One region of the Nostoc sp. LEGE 12447 genome, then DNA from elsewhere that is predicted to be linked to it. Evidence: predicted binding sites of a transcription regulator. Region 1 holds the regulator's gene; each other region holds the start of a gene.
What was found. The regulator HrcA, encoded in region 1, represses chaperone genes, less so after heat shock. The targets are predictions, from matches to a motif close to TTAGCACTCNNGANTCNNGAGTGCTAA.
Positions count from the first base shown of each region.

Region 2: groES (co-chaperone GroES) is a predicted target of HrcA. The motif match lies at 3,149-3,175, and genes of this name have one in related genera.
Region 3: groL (chaperonin GroEL) is a predicted target of HrcA. The motif match lies at 1,298-1,324, and genes of this name have one in related genera.

Region 1 covers NZ_JADEXT010000047.1:290-6,296, forward strand. Annotated here, with positions in the region: gene IQ274_RS30120 (DUF2834 domain-containing protein) at 564-1,241, opposite strand; gene hrcA (heat-inducible transcriptional repressor HrcA) at 1,355-2,485, opposite strand; gene IQ274_RS30130 (rhodanese-like domain-containing protein) at 2,932-3,264, opposite strand; gene IQ274_RS30135 (DUF3352 domain-containing protein) at 3,422-5,080, shown strand; gene IQ274_RS30140 (hypothetical protein) at 5,437-5,931, shown strand.
Region 2 covers NZ_JADEXT010000006.1:67,091-73,097, reverse strand. Annotated here, with positions in the region: gene IQ274_RS09740 (hybrid sensor histidine kinase/response regulator) at 1-450, opposite strand, end outside; gene IQ274_RS09735 (NIL domain-containing protein) at 973-1,281, shown strand; gene IQ274_RS09730 (response regulator transcription factor) at 1,360-2,037, opposite strand; gene IQ274_RS09725 ((2Fe-2S) ferredoxin domain-containing protein) at 2,367-2,828, opposite strand; gene groES (co-chaperone GroES) at 3,194-3,505, shown strand; gene groL (chaperonin GroEL) at 3,636-5,270, shown strand; gene IQ274_RS09710 (hypothetical protein) at 5,450-5,791, shown strand.
Region 3 covers NZ_JADEXT010000020.1:121,798-127,804, forward strand. Annotated here, with positions in the region: gene IQ274_RS20480 (MraY family glycosyltransferase) at 116-1,198, opposite strand; gene groL (chaperonin GroEL) at 1,357-3,030, shown strand; gene corA (magnesium/cobalt transporter CorA) at 3,554-4,699, shown strand; gene IQ274_RS20495 (hypothetical protein) at 4,763-5,461, shown strand; RNA gene rnpB (RNase P RNA component class A) at 5,508-5,935, shown strand; gene rnc (ribonuclease III) at 6,007-6,007, shown strand, end outside.

The DNA.
Region 1 (6,007 bases):
CACCTAAAACTCTGGCATTGCTTCCCACAATACGTTTCGGTCGCAATGACAAATTTTGCTTGCGTAAGTCCTGAGAATTTACGCGCCCTGCGTGGAAAATCCCTAACTCATTGAAAAATAGCTTGCTTAAAATATTAAGTAAGTTAACGTAAATAATTGTCGTTGGGATAAGGCAATAGGTATAAGGGTTTTAGGCTAGTTCATTTTTCTTTACATAGTTTGATTTTATTGTGCCAACTTACTTAACGCCCTGTGCAACTTTGTCTCAAACCTAACCCCCAACCCCTTGACTTGTGTGTACACCGTAGCCCTGTGGGCGAGAGGAATGGAAATGGGGTTCTAAAAATAAGTTGCACATTGCGTTACTTAGATTAGTCAAAACTAGGCGTAAGCGCCATTGAGAGATTAAGGCTTACACCCAACAAATATGGGCTTTATCTTCTTAAATTGACACTAATGGACAATGCCTACCCCTACGAGAAATCTATATATATCAGGATTTTCGTGAGAATTAGTCTAAATCTCCGGCTGAAACTTTCTTTAATTACGAATTAAAAAGTGGTTTAATTTGCAGCTTGCTGCTGACTGGGTATTGCCTCTATGCCCACTTCTGGTAAAGGTGGACGCACACACAAATAAATCAATGGCCCGAATAGCGGTATCAACGCTATTAACCAGAATATCTGTGGATTTTTCCAACTGCGACGCGCCATATCATCCCCTAGTAATGCAGGAAATAAGAGACAAAGCAGGGAAAAATCTAAACTCATTACATTGATAAAGCGGTTTGTTTGCCACTGTTGCACAAAATTGCCCCAATCTCCTCCTTTTAAACCGTAGGAAACTAGAAGAACTGTAGCTACAGTCAACACAATCCCAGTCACACGAGAATCTAGCAGCTTGAGTAAGATGTTCTTTTTACCAACAAACTGATTATTTGGTTCTCTAAGGGCTAAGTAGGGTAACAAGGCAAATATCCCGACTCCGAAAGAGGCAGTAGCAAATAACCAAGCAGGTATTTTTTGCCTTCTACCATCAATAAATACTACTGCACTGTAGATGAGAGGCCAGATACCCATGAGGTTGAATAGTGCTATTACTAATGGGTTAACGCCTTGCCACTTTCCAGTCGAAAGGTTTTTAATTAAATCGAATGTACCAGGTTGCTCAGGAGGTGCGAGGAAAAAAGCATAAATAACGAATCCTAACCACAGGAAGCCAAAGGCAATTTTTCTAACCATGAAATATTTAAGTAGGATTAATTATTAATTTTGCCACTACAAATTGGGCTATCTACCTGCGATCGCACTATTCATTCGTCTAGACTCGTAGCAGCTTATCCCTAAACCTTACCTTAAGGATTGAAATAACTGAAGGCTTCTGAGAGGTAATCAGCAGCAGATGCCACAACTGCGATCGCACTTTCATAATCTAAGCGCGTTGGCCCCAAAACTCCCACACTTCCTACTGGTATTGAACCTCGGCGATAGGTGGAAGAAATCAAAGTGCAGGTGCGTATCGGTTCTAATGGATTTTCTGCGCCAATGCGAACCGTTACCCTTGACTTACCAGCATCCTCCGGTTCTGGTTCCTCAAATATTAATCGCCATAGTTGGTCTTGTTCTTCTTCCAGCAGGTGGATAATCGTTTGTACCTGCTGTAACTGGGAAAATTCTGGCTGGCGCAAAACTTCTGACACACCCCGAACCATAATTTGTGTGGTAGTCGGCGCAAGAGTGCGACGAGTCAATTCGGCAACTGAATTTTTCAAGAATTCTCCGTAGCGTTGGAATTCCTGATCAAGTTCGCTCCAGTTGAGGTTGGCTAATTCCAACAGACTTCGCCCCCGCAAGTGGGTGTTCAAAAAGTTAGAAACAATCTGCAACTCGCGATCGACTACCTCTGAATCTCGTTGTGTCTCTTCTGGTATTGGCGACAAATCCATTAACTTGGAATGTGTCTCATAACCATCGGTAACAACTATTAACATGATCCGCCCAGCTTCAATTTGCACTAATTGCAGATGTCGCAATAGCGCTGTTGTAGTTTGCGGCATAGTTATCAAGCTAATGCAACCACTCAAGGTTGCTAAAATTTGCGCGGCTCCTTGCAGTAGGGTTTCTAAACTCCGATCTTCCCACTGGAGATGCTTTTGTAATGCCACCTCTATTTCTCGCCCTAAAGTTTCTGTCCGCGTAGCGTCTGTCTGCGACACGCTGCGCGAACGCAGAGAAGGTGTAATTAGCTGGTCAACATAAATGCGATAGCCTGAATCTGAAGGTACACGTCCAGCAGAAGCGTGTGGTTGGTAGAGTAATCCAGATTTTTCTAAAACGCCCATCACATTGCGAATTGTGGCTGAACTTACACCCAGGTCGTACTCTTCGCCCAAAGCCTTTGAACCAACAGGCTCTGCCGTAGCAATGTAGTGACGTACCGTTGCCCAAAGTATATGCTGTTGCCGATTTGTTAACTGGACTTCCATAGGATATGTTTTGCTAGAGGCAAATTTTAATCAAAGTCTGGAGAAATTTCTGGATTTGATTTAAACAAGGAATATTAATAATTTATTAAGATAACAAATTATACAATTATATTGTGATAATTAATTTTAAGGTTCGTGTACACCATTATTGAAAAGTGCGCTCTCAATAGAATCTAGGCTTTGCATCAAAAGCTAAGAGTTTGAATTTACAACATTCTTTTCTGCCTTATTTTTGCATAATTCTACACTTATAAAAGTATTGTTGTATACGTATTTTTGCGGCTATTGCAGCTAAGATTAGGGTCGAAAAGTTGCGTAAGTTGTGTAGCCAGTGGAGAAAGTTACAAACTTTTCTGGCGAGTCCCTAAACTAATTTAGTGCTATTTTCACAATAGCAAAAGCCAGATGGAATTAAGTTCCATCTGAGTAATGCACCCAAACACAAGCTAATATTGGGGAATTGAATGGTCTACTAAGATGGAGTAAGCATCAATACCACCCGAAATATTTTGCACATTTGTAAAACCTTGAGCAATTAACCACTGACACATTTGGGCAGAGCGAATACCGTGGTGGCATAGCACAAGGGTTTCAGCTTGAGGATTGAAGAGGGTAGGTATTTCATGTCCCCATTCGGCAAATTGACTCAAGGGTAGGTTGACAAAGCCCTCAATGTTAGCGATCGCCAATTCTTCTGGTTCTCGGACATCTACTAGCTGTATACTTCCATCACCAGAGGAAAGACGTTGTGCCAGTTCTTCTACACTAATCTGGTTCATGGGTTGACTAAAAGAATTCCCTATAAACAGTCCTAATCTTATTTATGGTGACAGAAAATCTCTGCCTTTGCATGAGTATCGATTCTCAAGAAGGCTGATAAATTCTGGTAGGCTTTCTGCTTAAATGGCTGTAAACCGTCTTTTTTAAAGGTTTAATGTGAATAGGCAACGTTCATTTATTGGTTTTATCGTAGCAGGTGCGATCGCATTGCTAATTGCGATCGCTGGCTTTTACTGGTTTTTCACCAAAAGTCCGGCTAACCTCATTGCTTCTACCTCTGAGCCTGGTGCAGCCATATTCGTATCAAAACTTTCGCCAGCAATGGTTTCACTGCTGACAAATCCCGATCGGTTGCAGGCGTTGGAACGTGAAGAGGAACTATCTAAACTCAAAACCAGTTTATTCGCCAAAAGTGGCATAGATTATAAACAAGACGTTCAACCCTGGTTAGGGAATGAAATTACATTAGCTATCACCACCTTAGATATTGATCGCGATCCAGAAAACGGACAGCAGCCAGGGTATCTGTTAGCACTAGCAACTAAGCAACCTGAGAAAAGCCGCGAGTTTGTTGAATTGTTGTTTTCCAAACGGGCCTTATCTGGAGCAACTTTAGATGTTGAAGAATATAAAGGTGTAAAGCTGATTTATGATAATTCTCAACCAGAGAAGGATTTGCTTGCAGGTGCGGTTGTTGGTGAAGGCTTTGTGTTGTTTGCCAACGATCCGAAAGTGTTGAAAGACGCGATTAATAACGTCCAAGCGCCCGATCTGAATTTGACTAGCTCCCCCGAATACCAAAAAGCTACTAAAGAACTGCCCAAAGGGGGTTTAGCTGTAGCGTTCTTAAATCTTCCTGTTGTAGCAAAATGGCAAGGCTTAGAGTTGTCAGAACAACTTTATAACAGTGAAATTATTTCTCTGGCGTTGAATCCCAAAGGATTGCTAGCAGAAACTACATTTTTGACTTCATCAGAAATTCTCACTCCATCTACAACACTATCTAAACCTGTGGAAGCATTGCAGTATGTTCCAGCATCGGCAGGTTTGGTAATTTCTGGCTCAAATTTGAGTAATTTGGGTGAGAGCGATTTAGCCAAACTCTGGAAACAAGCAACAGCTACTATATATGGTTCTGGGGAAGATGTAGTTTCTCGGTTAGCCAAACCTTTAGTAGATGTTCAAAAACGGTGGGGTATAAACTTACCAGAGGATATTTTTAGTTGGGTACAGGGAGAATATGCGATCGCATTGTTACCTGAGAAAGAGCAAACAACCCCTCATTGGATTTTTGTGGTGGAAAAATCTGAGAGTGTAGAACAAGGTATTGCGCGTTTAGATGCGATCGCATCATCCAATGGACTCAGCATTAATCCTCTGACTATAGATAAGCAAAAAGTCTCTGCTTGGACAGAGTTAACTACGGCGGCTAAAAAAAGTGATGCTAAAGAAGGAGCATCTTTCAGTATTGAAACAAAAGTGCGGGGATTGCATACAACTTTAGGAAATTACGAAATTTTCACTTCTGACTTAGAAACGATAAATGAAATTCTCACAACTAAGGATAATTCCTTAATTGACAATCCCAATTTTCAAGATAGTATTGCTGCAATTCCCTTACCAAACCAAGGCTATATATATCTTGACTGGACAAAGAGTCAGAATTTGTTAGAGCGTCAAGTACCGATTCTCAAACTAGTGGAAGTTTTAGGGAAACCATTTTTTGATAATCTGCGATCGCTCACAGTTAGCAGTTATGGAACTGACACGCGATCGCTCAAAGGTGGCGTTTTCTTCCAACTCAAGAATTCATGAAATTTTCATAAAAGCTCAAGTGCAGAAGGTGAAAAATTATTTTATCTTCTGCCTTTTTCTGTTAAGTAAGATTTTCGTAAATTTACTGTATTATTTGCTATTTAAATCGTCCGTTAAGGGTTTTCTTTAAGAGATAAGATCCTGCGTTCAACAGAGGTAATCACATCCAAATCATCAGTTGAAGAATGGTCGCTGCTGCTTATATCAATAGACAGCCTAGCAATTAGCTGTTTGCTTTCAAAAGCCTTAATTGTGGCACATTTTAATGTGGCACAACCAACTGAAATTTCACTGGAATTTTTTCATTAGAATATGTATATATCATTACTAATTTAACAGCCTGTTGGAGGGCTACTATGAAATTTTGTCGCCCCCGACTTGAGTTTAGCGGCGGCTGGTTGTTGGCTATACTTGCCACCATCACAGCTACACCTGTAATAGCAGAGACAGCAGCGAATTTTGGTACTTTTACCGTGTCAACAAACTCTAATCCAGCACCAGGAACAGTGCAGGGGTTTACAGGTGGTTCTTACTCATTGTCTGCCATAAGTAACCGCGATCGCGATCAAAAAGCCTGTATTGGTTTTGCCGATCCTAATCCAGATCACATTATGGTTTTGGAAAATGACTTTTCTCAGCTAACAATCAAAGTCGATAGCAACAATACCGACACGACTTTACTCATTCAAGGCCCAGATCAAAATACGATTCGCTGCGGCGATGATACTGGCAAAAGAAAAGATGCTAGCGTTAGCGATCGCAACTGGAAAAGAGGTACTTATCGGATTTGGGTAGGTACATTTAATTCTGGGGTCAAGCGTGATTATACTCTGGCAGTAGAGCAGCAGTAATAGAGAGTGGGAAGTTAGGAGTGAAGAATGAATAACTAATTCCCAATTTCCCATTCCCCATTCCCAATTTTTATGT
Region 2 (6,007 bases), on a different contig from region 1:
GGTGAGACGAGAGACAAAATCTTCTCGCTGGCGGGCAATTTCATCACGTTCATCCATACTATGCTTCAAACGTAGGAGCGATCGCACTCGTGCCAGCAATTCATCTACAGTTACAGGTTTGCGGATAAAATCATCAGCACCCAAGTCTAATCCGTGAGCAACGTTGGGTGCATCGTGGGCAGTAATCAGCAGGATGGGGATATATTGTGACAATTTCATCTCTCCACGAATGTGCTTAGTCACTTCGTACCCATCCATATCTGGCATCATCAGATCCAGCAGAACCAAGTCACAAGGAGAAGCTTTCAATTCTGCTAAAGCCGAAATACCATTTTCTGCTGTGCTAATCGTGTAACCTTCTTCCTCCAAAATAGTTTTGATCAAAAACACGTTATCAGGAGAGTCATCAACTACCAGAATTTTGCCAGAACGAGAAGATTGTGAAGTCATATAGATGCAAGGTACGGGATAAAAGTAAATTTTTAGGGAAACTGGTTTATTGGTATAGTTCTCTTAAGTAAACTTCCTCCAAAGGAAATTGTTTACTAAGAAATTTATATAAATGTGTTTTAAAAACTACTTTACTTACCTTTTTAGCAGATAGCTACAAGCTAATTGAATTATGGCTCGTAATTTCTAGTAATAGAGTTCCCTAAAACTCTGAAAAAGTAACATATAATACTTAGGACACCTCCCTGCAATAATATTTTTTATACACAAATAAATTAGGGTTACAACAATTGTTGTAACCCTAAAAAATGCTATATTCAATCTGCTCGAAAACCACTATAGGATAACAATTAACCTCATAATTACCGAATTATGAGCAATTCTTTACATTTACTATATCTAGATTAATGGTTTGCAAAGGTAAATACTTTCTTGCTTGCCTACGTGGGATAAGTGACGCTAGTGTTAAAAGAAATCATGCAAATCAAAACCCTCATCCCAGAAGTCGAGTAGGAAGCTAGAATGGCAATTCCAAATAAAGAAGTAAAATCTAATACAGATATTTTAGATAATAGACGCACCCAAACTCGCATCCAGGTTCGTATTCCTAAAGACTTGCATGAGGAACCAGTCATTTCACGACTGGTTTCTCACTATGGGATCACAGTGATTATTGCTGATGCTCAGGTAAGCGCAAACGTGCCACAATATAGCTGCTTCGATCTGGAACTGCGAGGTACTGTTTCTCAGATTGAAAGTGCCCTAACTTACCTAGATGAACTGGATTTAGAAGTTTTGCACCAATCCAGCCCTGAAGAAGATGGTTGGTAAATTGAGTTCTCAGTCCTGAGTTATGAGTGCTGAGTCTAAAAACACCCAGCACTCAGCACTCAGCACTCGTTACTGATTTTAGGCCATTTGATTTTCAATCGCCCACCGCGCTAGTTCAGTGCGGTTATGGAGATTGGTTTTGCCCAACATATTGGACACATGGCTTTCAACCGTGCGCTGACTAACATTTAGTTCTTCAGCAATTTCCCGGTTAGCTAAACCCCTAGCGACAAACTGGACTACTTTCAGTTCTGTTGGGGTTAATTGCACATCGAAGGGAACCTGGATGCGGGAACCATTTTCGCCTCCTTTTGCTTGGTGTTCTTTCCAACGGATAGTTTGTTTCAGCGAGGATTCAACTTGGGCTACGAGTTCTTCTGGTTCAAAGGGCTTGACCATATAAACATCAGCACCTTTATTCAGACCCTTAACTCGGTCTGCGCTTTGTCCCTTAGCTGAAAGGAAAAGAACCGGAATCCAACTGGTGCGTTCGTTTTGCCGGACTTGTTCCACAAAAGTATATCCGTCCATTTCCGGCATCATCACGTCGCAGATAATCATGTCTGGAACATCTTGCTCTAAAATTTCCAGAGCTTCACGTCCATTCTCGGCGGTGATGACTTCGTATCCCCGGAATTCTAAGTAATCCTTCACCAGCAAGATGAGGTTAGGGTCATCATCAATCAATAGAAGTCGTTTGTGATCTTTCATGCTGGGCTCTTTCATAGCAGTGGCACTTGTCGCGCTTCGGTCCATCAAAGTCTTGAATATTTATCCTCTATGGTGGGTTATTTCGAGATGTTGTCCTTTTTCCTACTTAACTTGCCTTTGCTGTCTCGAAGTCTCAAAAATGCCGAGCATTTTCAAGAGACTAATAGCTCGATAGCAAAAGTCCAGCAAGGATACGTATAGCAGTAGTATCTATAATGCGCTATTATATATCGCATTGAAAGTGGCGGGCGAAAAAACACTGATTAAATAATAATCCTTCTGACTCACAAGTAAGTATTGGCTTAAAGATGACCCTACCTCAAAACCAACCCGCACTTTCTTAAAGCTTACTGCTGTTCCATATCCTTCGGTTGTTAAGCCTCTATGAGGTGTTCACAAGAAACTAGGGAAGTTTCTGGCAAAGGATGGTTGAAAAACGCATATTCTTTTACCACCTTATTGCCTATTAAGTGTTCTTGGATGATCCGCTCAATAACTTCTAGGTTTGCTTGGCGATACCAGGCACCATCAAGGTAAACCACCATTATGGGTCTAGAACAACAAACGCGCAAGCAGTTGGCTTTAGTTCTGTAGACGCATAAGGAATAATTCTGTTGCGACTCATCAAGTTTTAACTCTTTAAGTCGCTCTTTTAAGTATTCCCAGGATTCCAGACTAGCTCGTTTTGAGCAGCAATTAGCAATTGTCTGGTCAGCGCAAATAAAAATGTGTCGCTGAATTTTTGCAAGTCCGAAACTTTCTACACAATTACTTAGGGCTTTATATTCTACTAGAGATTTAGTGGCTTTGGGGATTTGATGGCTTGACTGGATCACTGTATTGTTACTTATCGAGCAGCTCCCTGATTACAGTTCTATAACAATTTCCAAGTTTTGCAAAAAAAGTTGACTGAGAAGAGAATGGGGCATTGGGCAACTTGTACTGAGCAGAGTCTCTCAAATATAAGCATTAGGCATTGGGAAAACTCTTCACTACTCCCGACTCCCTATGACCATATAAAAATATACGTAACTTACAGAGCAGAACCCGAAGGATATAAATAATTAGGCATTAATACTTAAGTACATCAACGAGCTTCTAGTTCGGGAACCCGTACTCAATGAATTCTTGCCATTGGATGCCAATTTTAGGTAGATTAGCACTCAGGGGTTGAGAGTGCTAATCTCTGGAGAAAATAATTATGGCAGCCTTATCTTTAAGCGTTTCTACAGTTAAACCTTTGAGCGATCGCGTTTTCGTAAAAGTGAACGCCTCAGAGGAAAAGACCGCAGGTGGTCTGTATTTGCCCGATACCGCCAAGGAAAAGCCCCAGGTAGGGGAAGTAGTTGCCCTTGGTCCTGGCAAGCGTAACGAAGACGGTAGCCGTCAGGAATTGGAAATTAAAGTCGGCGATAAAGTGTTGTACTCCAAGTACGCTGGCACTGACATCAAGCTCGGCACCGAAGAATATGTACTGCTTTCTGAAAAAGATATTTTAGCAGTCGTTATTTAGTGGTCATTAGTCATTAGTCATTAGTCATTAGCCAATGACAAAAGACAAATGACAAATGACGTAGACGCCCTCGGGCGGCTTCCCGAAGGGTAGAAAAAAAGACAAATGACAAAGGACAACTAAAACAATTATGGCAAAGCGCATTATCTACAACGAAAACGCCCGTCGCGCCTTAGAACGAGGCATTGACATCCTGGCTGAGGCTGTAGCTGTTACCCTTGGCCCCAAAGGTCGTAACGTAGTCCTAGAAAAGAAATTTGGCGCACCGCAAATTGTTAATGACGGTGTAACGATCGCTAAAGAAATAGAATTAGAAGACCACATCGAAAACACTGGCGTAGCTTTGATTCGTCAGGCTGCTTCTAAAACCAACGATGCTGCGGGCGATGGTACTACCACCGCTACCGTTTTAGCTCATGCGATCGTCAAAGAAGGCTTGCGGAACGTTGCAGCTGGTGCTAACGCGATTTCACTGAAGCGCGGGATTGACAAAGCTACTAGCTTCTTGGTAGACAAAATCAAAGAACACGCCCGTCCAGTGGAAGATTCCAAAGCTATTGCCCAAGTTGGTGCAATCTCGGCTGGTAATGACGAAGAAGTCGGTCAGATGATTGCCCAAGCAATGGACAAGGTAGGCAAGGAAGGCGTAATTTCCCTAGAAGAAGGGAAATCTATGTTTACCGAGTTGGAAATCACAGAAGGGATGCGCTTTGATAAAGGCTACATCTCTCCTTATTTCGCTACTGACCCTGAGCGGATGGAAGCAGTTTTTGATGAGCCTTTCATACTGCTGACCGATAAGAAAATCGCTTTGGTACAAGACCTCGTACCAGTGTTAGAGCAAGTAGCTCGTGCTGGTCGTCCTTTGGTAATTATCGCCGAAGATATCGAAAAAGAAGCTTTGGCAACTTTGGTAGTAAACCGTTTACGCGGTGTACTCAACGTTGCTGCTGTTAAGGCTCCTGGTTTTGGCGATCGCCGCAAAGCACTACTAGAAGACATTGCTGTTTTAACTGGTGGTCAACTAATTACCGAAGATGCTGGTTTGAAGCTAGACAACACCAAGCTGGATAGCCTGGGTAAAGCTCGCCGGATCACCATCACCAAGGACAGCACCACAATTGTTGCCGAAGGTAACGAAGCTGCTGTTAAGGCTCGTGTCGAACAGATTCGTCGTCAAATCGATGAAACCGAATCTTCTTACGACAAAGAGAAATTACAAGAGCGTCTTGCTAAACTCTCTGGTGGTGTCGCTGTCGTGAAAGTTGGTGCAGCGACCGAAACCGAAATGAAAGACAAGAAGTTGCGCCTAGAAGACGCTATCAACGCCACCAAAGCTGCTGTGGAAGAAGGTATTGTTCCTGGCGGTGGTACAACTCTGGCTCACCTTGCTCCTGAATTGGAAGTTTGGGCAAAGAGCAATCTTAAAGATGAAGAGTTGATTGGTGCTTTGATTGTTGTTCGCGCCTTACCTGCACCTCTGAAGCGGATTGCTGAAAACGCTGGTCAGAATGGTGCTGTGATCGCTGAACGCGTCAAAGAGAAAGAATTCAACGTTGGCTACAACGCTGCAACAAACGAATTCGTCGATTTGTTAGCTGCTGGTATTGTTGACCCTGCTAAAGTGACTCGTTCTGCTCTGCAAAACGCTGCATCCATCGCTGGTATGGTGTTGACAACCGAATGTATTATAGTTGACAAGCCTGAACCAAAAGATGGCGCTCCTGCTGGCGCTGGTGCTGGTGGCGGCGACTTCGATTACTAATACTTTGTAGTTAGATAATTTGTGAAAACGGCTGCTTCCCGCATGGAGGCGGCTGTTTTTTTGTTGGAACAGCGTTTGGTGAAACCGTTGCCGCAGGCTAGAACACAAAGGGTACAAAAAGAAATAGTAGTACAAATATTCTGCTAGTGAATAAAAAGTATAAAAATCACAGTTATAATATGGATAATTTAATGAAACTCACCATGAATTACATCTTAAAAACACAAGCAAGTTCTGCTAGGAAAATTATCGAGCAAAGACTAGAAGATTTTAGTGACGCAGTTGATAATGATAAAAACCTAAGTCCAGATATAAAAGATCAGCTTGTTTTTTTAAGATATGGTGATGCTTGTGAATTAACATCTATTACAAGTAAGTTTAGACAGCAATTGTCAAGAAGTCTCGATATACATCCCGAAGTGGAAAGAAAAATAAGATTGTTAGACATATCCATCCAACATTGTGCAAAATTCTTAGATATTAATACTTTATTTATGTGCAATTTTTATACGTTGAAATAGCTTCTTTATGATTATGTATTTTTATCATGATAATCAGCATTAAAAATATATTTTTATTTCACAACAATAGATCAAGGAGATGAACCCGACTTAGTTTCTTCTTCTAGACTAAGATATGCCTACGATTATTTTCCAGAGGTGAGATTATCCAAAACTTGCTGGAATTATACTGTGGAAGGAATTGCGATCGCACTTTTGTGAAGCATTTTGAGTACA
Region 3 (6,007 bases), on a different contig from region 1:
CTCTTTGCGTCCTTCTCTAACGAGACGCTGCGCGAACGCGGTTCGTTCTCTGCTCTTTCAAATTTAATGAGACAGACGAGTAGGGCTAGCATTGTAATGCTGACCCTACAAGCAACTAAGGCTGTTGGCGTATTCTTTGCCAGACAGTAAAGCCCAAAAGAATGACAATACTACTGGCGGTAGTCATCATCACAGCCAAACTCATGCCTTGTATTCTCATTGCCAGCAAGTTGAAAAATAAGGTAATTGACCAAAGCGTGAACGCAGCATGGCGCTGGGAAAGTCCCCAAGCAAGTAAGCGGTGGTGCAGATGATCTTTGCCAGGAGTACTAAGAGGGTTATTTCCTGCTAGTAGCCGCCGTACAAATACTTGGGTAGTGTCTATTACTGGCAACAATAGAAATAAAACCGTGGGAATTAGTGCATAAACTGTGTTTTGTTGCAGTTTGCCTAAAATACTAGTTGCTGCCAGCACATAGCCAAAAAAGTATGCTCCGGCATCACCCATAATAATTCGCGACGGATGGAAATTATGGCGCAAAAAGCCTAATGCAGCACCTCCTAAAGCTGCAAGTACCAAGATTGCCGCCGCACGGTTATTAAATTGGGCTGCAACCCCCAACAAACTCATAGCGGTAATAAAGCTGATTCCTCCTGCCAAACCATCCATACCATCCATCAAGTTGATGGCGTTGGTAATTCCTACTACCCACAGTACTGTCAGCAACATAGACAGGAACGAGTCGATGGGAGTACCAAACAGCACTCTTACACTGATACCATTAGCTACTAGCAACAGTGCCGTGACAATTTGCGCCCACAATCGAACAGAGGGTGGTAAGCCGAACTGATCGTCGATAAAGCCCACCAGGACTAATATCGAACCTCCTAACAGAATAGTGAGCACCTGAGCCAATACGTTTTGGAGTTCGATCGGTCGTAAAAGGCTAGCTAATACCAGCGCGGCAATGACACCCGCGTAGATAGCCAGCCCCCCTGCATTGGGTAAAGGTTCGCGATTGAGTCGCCGAGCGTTGGGTTGGTCAGCCCAGCCTACCCGTAAGGCGAATTTGCGGACTGTCGGAATTGAACGCCACGTTACAAGCCAAGCCAAAAGGAACGTAAATACTACTGCCAACCAGCCGGTGCCGCTAGGGTCGGCAATACCAAGGTACTTAAGGGAGTTGTCTAGATTCATCTCCCAATTCAAGCATTACTGCCAGTATCTATAAAGAACATCACCTGTATATTAATCAATTTTTTTTATTTCCATTTGTAACTTGAGCTGATTGAGAGATTAGCACTCTTGCTCTGTGAGTGCTAAATTGTCTAATGGAAGCGCTGGAGAAATAAAACATGGCGAAAATTATTGCATTTGACGAGGAATCGCGGCGAGCTCTAGAAAGGGGTGTTAACGCCCTTGCTGATGCCGTAAAAATCACCTTGGGGCCTAAAGGTCGTAATGTCCTTTTAGAGAAAAAATTTGGCGCACCTCAAATTGTCAACGATGGTATCACTGTTGCCAAGGAAATTGAATTAGAAGATCCTTTGGAAAATACTGGTGCAAGACTCATCCAAGAAGTGGCCTCAAAAACTAAAGATGTTGCTGGGGATGGTACAACCACCGCCACAGTTTTAGCACAAGCCTTGATTCGGGAAGGTTTGAAGAACGTCGCGGCGGGTAGTAACCCAGTTAGCTTGAGACGCGGGATCGACAAAACTATTGAGGCATTGGTACTGGAAATTGCCAAGATAGCCAAGCCAGTAGAAGGAAGTGCGATCGCTCAAGTTGCCACTGTTTCTGCTGGTAACGATGAAGAAGTTGGTCAAATGTTAGCTCAAGCAATGGAAAAAGTCACCAAAGATGGTGTAATTACCGTTGAAGAATCTAAATCCCTGACAACTGAACTAGAAGTAGTTGAAGGGATGCAGATTGACAGGGGTTACATTTCACCCTACTTTGTCACCAACAACGAGCGGCAAATCGTGGAATTTGAAAACGCCCGGATCTTGGTGACAGATAAAAAAATCGGCAGCATCCAAGATTTAGTACCAATTTTGGAAAAGGTCGCCCGTTCTGGTCAACCCTTGCTAATCATCGCTGAAGATGTCGAAGGTGATGCCTTGGCAACTTTGGTAGTGAACAAAGCACGGGGTGTACTAGCCGTGGCTGCAATCAAAGCCCCTGGATTTGGCGATCGCCGCAAAGCTTTGTTAGAAGATATTGCTATTCTCACCGATGGACAGTTGATTTCGGAAGAAATCGGCTTAAGTTTGGATACTGCTGCTCTAGAAGCATTGGGAACTGCTCGCAAAATCACCATTGACAAAGAAAGCACCACTATTGTCGCTGGCAGTGTCACCAAGCCAGAAGTACAAAAGCGGATTGGTCAAATTCGCAGGCAGTTGGAAGAAACCGATTCTGAATACGATCAAGAAAAACTGCAAGAACGCATCGCCAAGCTCGCTGGCGGCGTGGCAGTGATTAAAGTGGGTGCGGCAACCGAAACCGAACTCAAAGACCGTAAACTGCGGATTGAAGACGCGCTGAATGCCACTAAAGCTGCTGTGGAAGAGGGTATTGTTCCTGGTGGTGGGACAACTCTAATTCACTTAGCTAAGAAGGTACAAGAGATTAAAAAGACCCTACAAAATGACGAAGAAAGAATTGGAGCTGATATTGTCGAACGAGCGCTAGAAGCCCCCTTGCGCCAAATAGCAGACAACGCTGGTGCAGAAGGTTCTGTAATCGTCTCGAAAGTCCGAGACAGCGAGTTCAACATTGGCTACAACGCCGCTACTGGCGAATTTGAAGACTTGATCGCGGCTGGTATTATCGACCCTGCCAAAGTCGTGCGTTCAGCTTTGCAAAACGCTGGTTCCATTGCTGGTTTGGTCTTAACTACCGAAGCGATCGTTGTTGAAAAGCCAGAGAAGAAATCTGCTGCTGCCGCTCCTGATATGGGCGGCATGGGCGGCATGGGTGGCATGGGCGGCATGGGTGGTATGGGCGGCATGGGCATGTTCTAACTTCTGCTCACCCAGATAAATATTTTTTCAGCAGTTTGTCTTGTTAAGGCAAACTGTTTTTTTATAGCATTGCTGATTCAGAGCCGATATGTTATCTCTATTGCTGGGAAGTAGCTGGGCATAAATAAAAGTAAGCTGTTAAGCATTTAATTTGCACATTGAGATCGCAGGGGGGCAGGGAGCAAGGGAGAGGGTTTGCAGCTTTTAATACCATAAAAATGATGCAATTTAAATGACGATTAGCTTAATCATCATGGTTATCAGTTATTAGTCATGAATACAACTAACTACTAAAAAAATGCCGATTCCTAAATTTGCAAATTTAAAGAACTGCTTAATTTAAAAATTACAGTCTTTGTATTAATTTTTGTAATATTAATAGCAAAAGCTGAAATAAAGAAAAACGCCTAATGGGTTCTGAGTAGGGAATTTTACTTCTTTACTAAGAACTGTGTAAAGAGGAACTTGTTTAATTGCCAATGCCCAATGCCCAATGCCCAATTCCCAATGTAGGTAATATTGTATGGTACGAAAACTGCGTCGTCTTCCCAAAATAGTAACTAGGCTATATAAAAAAGATGAGTTCCATCACCAACCAGGTACTATACCTGGAACAATTTTTATTGATGAAGATTCTCCGCCACCGATAATTTTCTTGATTGACTATAACCAAACTAATTTCATTCGCAAACAAATGGCAACCCCAGAAGAATGTGTTCCATATCTGGAGATGGAATCTATTTCTTGGGTAGATGTACAAGGTTTAGGCAGTCAAGATATATTACAACGATTGGGTCACGTTTTTGAATTACATCCTCTCGTTTTAGAAGATATAGTCAATGTACCAGAGCGTCCTAAAACTGAGGATTATGAAGACCAGTTACTATTCATTGCCCGGATGGTAGTACCAAAGGAAAGATCATGTGGTTTTTACAGCGAGCAAGTAAGTTTGATATTAGGTAAAAATTATTTACTGACAGTCCAAGAAGAACCAGAACATGATTGTTTTGAAGCGGTGCGATCGCGAATTGAAAAAAACAAAGGTATCATCCGTAAGCAAGGAGCAGATTATTTAGCTTACGCCGTGTTAGATGCCATTATTGATGGCTTTTTCCCGGTACTAGAGCTTTATGGGGAGCGAATCGAAGAGTTGGAAGAGGAGGTAATAGTTAAACCAACCCCACAAACACTACAAAATATTTATCAAATTAGGCGAGAACTACTGCAATTACGTCGTGCTATCTGGCCTCAGCGAGATGCAATTAATTCTTTGATTCGAGATGGCAGTGATTTGATTAGTGAAGAAGTGCGAATCTACTTGCGAGATTGTTATGACCATACAGTGCAAGTTATGGACATGGTAGAAACTTATCGAGAACTAGCATCTGGATTAATGGATGTGTATCTTTCGGCAGTGAGCAATAAAATGAATGAAATCATGAAAGTACTAACGGTAGTTTCAACAATTTTCATTCCACTGACTTTTGTGGCCGGAATATATGGTATGAATTTCAATACCGAAAAATCGCCATATAATATGCCTGAGTTGAATTGGTATTGGGGCTATCCACTTTGCTTGGCAGTTATGGCAGTGATCGCACTTGGGTTGCTATTCTTTTTTTGGCAACGGGGCTGGTTGCAAAACTCTGTAACAATTAAGCGTAATTAATAATTGCAGATGGAAGAAGAATCAAATATACATTCATTATTACAGGAGTTAATATTTTAATTCATGAGGAGTAGCGACCAGAATTTAGTAGTTTTGACAGTTTATATTATCGGTGTTTCCTATATCTTTAACCGCATGGTTGAATCCATCGATGATCAAGTTAAGTTTGAGTTTAAAAAAGGAATAGTTGACGAGCAACTCAAAGAACAAAATCTTGATGATAAAATTGGAATTTCCTTTAAACTCAAAGCCTCATACCCAATTGACGATTTGAAAGATTTAGGAATTAGCATTGAAAATAAATCTGATAATGTTGCCCTATACGTTGACTGGGATAACAGTTCTTTAGTAGTTGAACATAGCAAGCAATCGCGTCGCGTCATTCGGAAATCACCAGATTTAACCCGCGACTTAGCAGTACCCCAAAGTCCGAGCTTGATTGCTCCCAAGAAAACACTTTCTGAAACAGTGACAGCAGAAGATGTATTCGAGCGCGATCAAGTAGCTGGAACCTATTCAGCAAAAAAACCACTAATTGATATCAATGGGCTGCAAAAAGGGCAAAAAAAGCTGTACAACGACTTTATTAACAGAAGAAAGGAGTTGGACTTTTCCCTGCAACTGGTACTCAGAGTATCTGAAGTGCGTTTAGGTCTAGCCCCAGGCCGTGATTTTCCTCCCATTAGTATTATCAATTGTCCTTTCACAGTCAGGAAACTACCTTGGACTTACGCTCTACCTTGGAATAAAAAAAAGCAATAGCAACCAGACAGACTACGCCATCCAAGATTACACTGGATCTAAGGAGAGAGTAGACGCAGGCGGTTGCAGATCAGTCATAGTCACTGATTTGAGGAAAGTCCGGGCTCCCGAAAGACCAAACTTGCTGGATAACGTCCAGTGCGAGCGATCGTGAGGATAGTGCCACAGAAAGATACCGCCAGATCAATTAAAAATTAAAAATTAAAAATGTAAAATGAGCAATCAATTTTTAATTTTTAGTTTTACATTTTTAATTGATCTGGTAAGGGTGCAAAGGTGCGGTAAGAGCGCACCAGCAGTATCGAGAGGTGCTGGCTCGGTAAACCCCGGTTGGGAGCAAGGCGATAGGAACTACGGTTGGTCTTTTACCAGTTCCGCTCAACGAGAGCCGCTAGAGGCGTTTGGTAACAAGCGTCCCAGATAGATAACTGCCCTCGCAAGAGAACAGAACCCGGCTTATGTACTGCTCTTTCCCCCTTTTTTTGTGCTGAGTTTAGGAGTTAGGACTTAGTATTTTTCCCCTTCCCCTTTCCCCCTTCCCCCTAA